DNA from 2 places in the Streptomyces sp. NPDC094034 genome. Region 1 is predicted to be linked to the other one. Evidence: predicted binding sites of a transcription regulator. Region 1 holds the regulator's gene; the other holds the start of a gene.
What was found. The regulator HspR, encoded in region 1, represses chaperone genes until heat shock. The targets are predictions, from matches to a motif close to TTGAGNNNNNNNNNCTCAA.
Positions count from the first base shown of each region.

Region 2: a site for HspR is predicted at 1,259-1,277, ahead of lon (endopeptidase La). Genes of this name have one in related genera too.

Region 1 covers NZ_JBEOUD010000009.1:32,141-34,338, forward strand. The annotation lists gene ABTZ59_RS11030 (LuxR C-terminal-related transcriptional regulator) at 1-752, shown strand, start outside; gene ABTZ59_RS11035 (heat shock protein transcriptional repressor HspR) at 760-1,221, opposite strand; gene dnaJ (molecular chaperone DnaJ) at 1,226-2,198, opposite strand, start outside.
Region 2 covers NZ_JBEOUD010000046.1:34,317-36,514, reverse strand. The annotation lists gene lon (endopeptidase La) at 1-1,236, opposite strand, end outside; gene ABTZ59_RS30510 (spermidine synthase family protein) at 1,423-2,133, shown strand.

The DNA.
Region 1 (2,198 bases):
GCATCGCCCATCATCTTCAGCGCATGCACCGGCTGTCCGAGCTGCACCGCGAGATGAGAAATATCGAGCCGCCGAGCGGAAATGGCATCGAATTCCTCGACCGAATCGAGCTCGTCAACGCCGCCATCGTTCAGGCGACGAATTCCGCGACTTCACGGATCTGTACGGCGCATCCGCAGGACAGAAAGCTGGATACGCTGCGCAAGGCGCTCGTGGCCGATGTGGCGGTCCTCCAGCGAGGTGTCGGCTACCGCACTCTCTATCCGGACACCGCCCGCACCAGGCCCGGCGAGAAAGAATGGGCCACCGCGGCGAGCGGACACGGCGCGGAGATACGCACCCTCGCCACCGACTTCGAGCGCATGATCCTGGTGGACAACAAAGTCGCCGTGATCGCCGATCACCGGGGCGAACCGAACAGGGACGTCGCCTTCAAGGTGACCCACCCCGGCATGCTCGCCTTCTTCCACCATGTGTACGAGCAGCAGTGGGAACGGGCCGAGCCCTGGATGGGCGGCCGCTTCCGGCGGCGGGAACAGACGACCCTGACCACCAGCCGGTCCCGCCGCATCCTCAACAAGCTGCGGGAGGGGCGCGCGCTCAAGCAGATCGCGAGCGAACTCGGGGTCAGCCTGCGCACCGTCAACACCGACCTCAACAAGCTCTATGAGGCCGTGGGGGTCGACACGCTGTTCGCCCTCGGTGTGTGGTGGGGCTCCGAGGCGGCCGCGAAGGAACGCAGGCTGGACTGACGCGAGCTCAGTCCGTCGGCCGCTTGGGCCGCCACACCACCAGCGCGCTCGCCTGCTGCACATCCTGATACGGCACCAGATCCCGGCGGTACGAGGCATGCACCTGCGCCTCGCGCTGCCGCATCGCCGTCGCCGCGCCGTCCACCGCCGCCGAAAGCTCGGCGACCCGCGCCTGGAGCGCGGCGACCTGATTCTCCAGCTCGATGATCCGCTTGATACCGGCCAGATTGATGCCCTCGTCCTGCGACAACTGCTGCACCTGGCGCAGCAGCTCGATGTCACGGGCCGAGTAGCGGCGTCCCCTGCCCGCCGTGCGGTCCGGGGAGACCAGACCGAGGCGGTCGTACTGCCTGAGCGTCTGCGGGTGCAGCCCGGAGAGCTGTGCCGCCACCGAGATGACGTACACCGGCGTTTCCTCGGTCAGCTGATACGCCCGGGTGAACGATGAAGACTGCCGCCGCCCGTCCATGAGGTCATGCTCCCTTCGCCGCCTGGAACAGCTCCGCCCGCGGGTCCTCGGCCGCGGTCGCCTTCCGGTAGGCCTCCAGCGCGTCCCGCGCGGGCGCGTCGAGGTCCTTGGGGACGACGACCTCGACGGTGACCAGCAGGTCGCCACGGGTGCCGTCCTTGCGTACCGCGCCCTTGCCGCGGGCGCGCATCGTACGGCCGTTGGGTGTCCCCGCCGGAAGCTTGAGCGTGACCGCGGGACCGCCCAGGGTCGGCACCTTCACCTCGCCGCCGAGCGCCGCCTCCGTGAACGTGACGGGCACGGTGACCGTGAGGTTGTCGCCCTTGCGGCCGAAGACCGGATGGGCGTCGACATGCACGACGACATACAGGTCGCCGCCGGGGCCGCCGCGCTCGCCGGGAGCGCCCTTGCCGCGCAGCCTGATCCGCTGCCCGTCGCTGACGCCCGCCGGGATACGGACCTGCATGGTCCGGGAGGACCTGGCACGCCCACTGCCCTTGCAGACCTCGCACGGGTCCTGGGCGATCAGCCCGCGGCCCTTGCAGTCCACACAGGGGTCGGTCAGCGAGAAGCCGCCGCCGCTGCCGCGCGAGACCTGTCCCGTGCCCACACAGGTCGGACAGACCCGTGGGGTGCCGTTCTTGTCGCCGGTGCCCGAACACGCCTTGCAGGGCGCCTGGCTGGACATCCGCAGCGGGACCGTGGCCCCGTCGACCGCCTCGGTGAAGCTGAGCGTCACCTCGGACTCGATGTCCTGGCCGCGGCGCGGCTGCGTACGGGTCCCGGTGCCGCCCCGGTTGAAGAGCCCGCCGAAGACGTCCCCGAGCCCGCCGCCGAAGCCGCCGGCGCCGGGTCCGCCCTGGCTGCCCCCGGGGCCGCCGCCGAAGAGGTCCCCCAGGTCGAAGTTGAACGAGCCGTTGCCCCCGGCGCCGGGACCGGGCCGGAACCCGCCGTTGCCGAAGAGGGCGCGCGCCTCG
Region 2 (2,198 bases), on a different contig from region 1:
GCCGACGTACGTACGCCGGTGGCCGCGGATCTCCGCCTCGTCCCGTACGCCGCCCAGCGCGACCCGGACGAACGTGCGGCCCATGGCGTGCGCGACGCTCTCGCCGAGCGAGGTCTTTCCGACGCCAGGAGGGCCGACGAGGGCCAGTACGGCGCCGCCGCGACGGCCGCCGACCACGCCGAGACCGCGGTCCGCGCGCCGCTTGCGCACGGCCAGGTACTCGGTGATGCGTTCCTTCACGTCCTCCAGACCGGAGTGCTCGGCGTCGAGCACGGCCTGGGCGCCTCTGATGTCGTACTCGTCCTCCGTGCGCTCGTTCCAGGGCAGTTCGAGGACGGTGTCCAGCCAGGTGCGGATCCAGGAGCCCTCGGGGCTCTGGTCGGAGGAGCGCTCCAGCTTGTCGACCTCCTTCAGCGCGGCTTCCCGCACCTTCTCGGGGAGATCGGCGTTCTCGACACGGGTCCGGTAGTCGGCGGACTCGTCGTCGTCGCCCTCGCCGTTGATCTCGCGCAGCTCCTTGCGCACGGCGTCGAGCTGGCGCCGGAGCAGGAACTCGCGCTGCTGCTTGTCGACGCCTTCCTGGACGTCCTTCGCGATGGACTCGGCGACGTCCTGTTCGGCGAGGTGTTCGCGCAGCTGCTCGGTGGCGAGCTTGAGCCGGGCCACCGGATCGGCGGTCTCCAGCAGCGCCACCTTCTGCGCGGTGGTCAGGAAGGGTGAGTAACCGGAATTGTCGGCGAGCGTGGACACGTCATCGATCTGCTGGACGCGGTCCACCACCTGCCAGGCGCCGCGCTTCTTGAGCCAGTCGGTGGCGAGCGCCTTGTATTCCTTGATCAATTCGGCCACGGACCCGGGAATCGGGTCGGGCGCCGTCTCGTCGACGGCGACGCCCTCGATCCAGAGGGCCGCGCCGGGTCCGGTCGTACCGGCGCCGATGCGCACCCGGCCCCGGCCGCGGATCAGCGCGCCGGGATCTCCGTCGGAGAGCCGGCCGACCTGCTCGACGGTGCCCAGCACACCGGTCCCGGCGTATGTGCCGTCGATGCGCGGCACCAGCAGCACCTTGGGCTTGCCGCCACCGTCGCCCCCGTCGCGGGCAGCCGCCTGCGCGGCCTCCACCGCGGCGCGGACTTCGGCGTCGGACAGGTCCAGAGGCACCACCATGCCGGGCAGGACGACCTCGTCGTCGAGCGGCAGCACGGGAAGCGTGAGCGGTGTGGAGGTGTCAGCCATGATCTCCCCTTCGGCAGTCAAGTTGAGCTACACCGACTCAATGCTTATGAGCCCCAGGATGTTCCCCCGGCTCCGTTCGCTCTGAGCGATCACCGGGCTCGGGGCCTGAAGGGAAACGGATTGTCCTGTTCCAGCCCTCCCGAGCAGGATGTCGGGCGGTACCAGCCACCGACGGAAAGGCCCAACATGTCCGCACCGGCACCCGCGCCCGGCTCCACGTCCGCGTCCGACCTCGATCCCGTCACGCTCGACCGGCGTGACGGACCCTACGGCGAGATCGTGCTGCGCCGACGCGGTGAACGGCTGGAAATCATCGCCAACGGGTGCTTCCTGATGGACACCTCGGACGGCCGCTCCGAGCGGCTCCTCATCGATGCCGCCCTGGCCGCGCTCCCCGAGGAGCGGCGCCGGCCGGACGTGCTGGTCGGGGGCCTGGGGGTGGGGTTCTCGCTCGCGCACGCCGCCGCCGATCCCCGCTGGGGCCGGATCGTGGTGGTAGAGCGGGAGCGGGCCGTCATCGACTGGCACCGGGACGGGCCGCTGCGGCGGATCTCCGGCGCGGCACTGGCCGATCCGCGCGCGGTGATCCTGCACACCGATCTTGTGGAGTACCTGCGGACGACCACGGACCGTTACGACGCCCTCTGCCTGGACATCGACAACGGACCCGAGTGGACCGTCACCGAGGACAACGAAAGCCTGTACTCGCCGGACGGACTGGCCGCCTGCCGCGCGCGGCTGAATCCGGGCGGTGTCCTCGCCGTATGGTCGGCGAATCCCTCCCCCGCCTTCGCCGAAGCGTTGGGGAATGCCGGATTCAGCGGGGTAAGGGCGGAAGAGATCCAAGTTGCCCGAGGCGTACCCGACGTGGTCCATCTCGCTGTTCGCACTGCGTAGCCGGAAGGCTCCCGCTGCCTCTACGCTGCTCCACACACACGGATCTGCATACTTCATGCAGATCG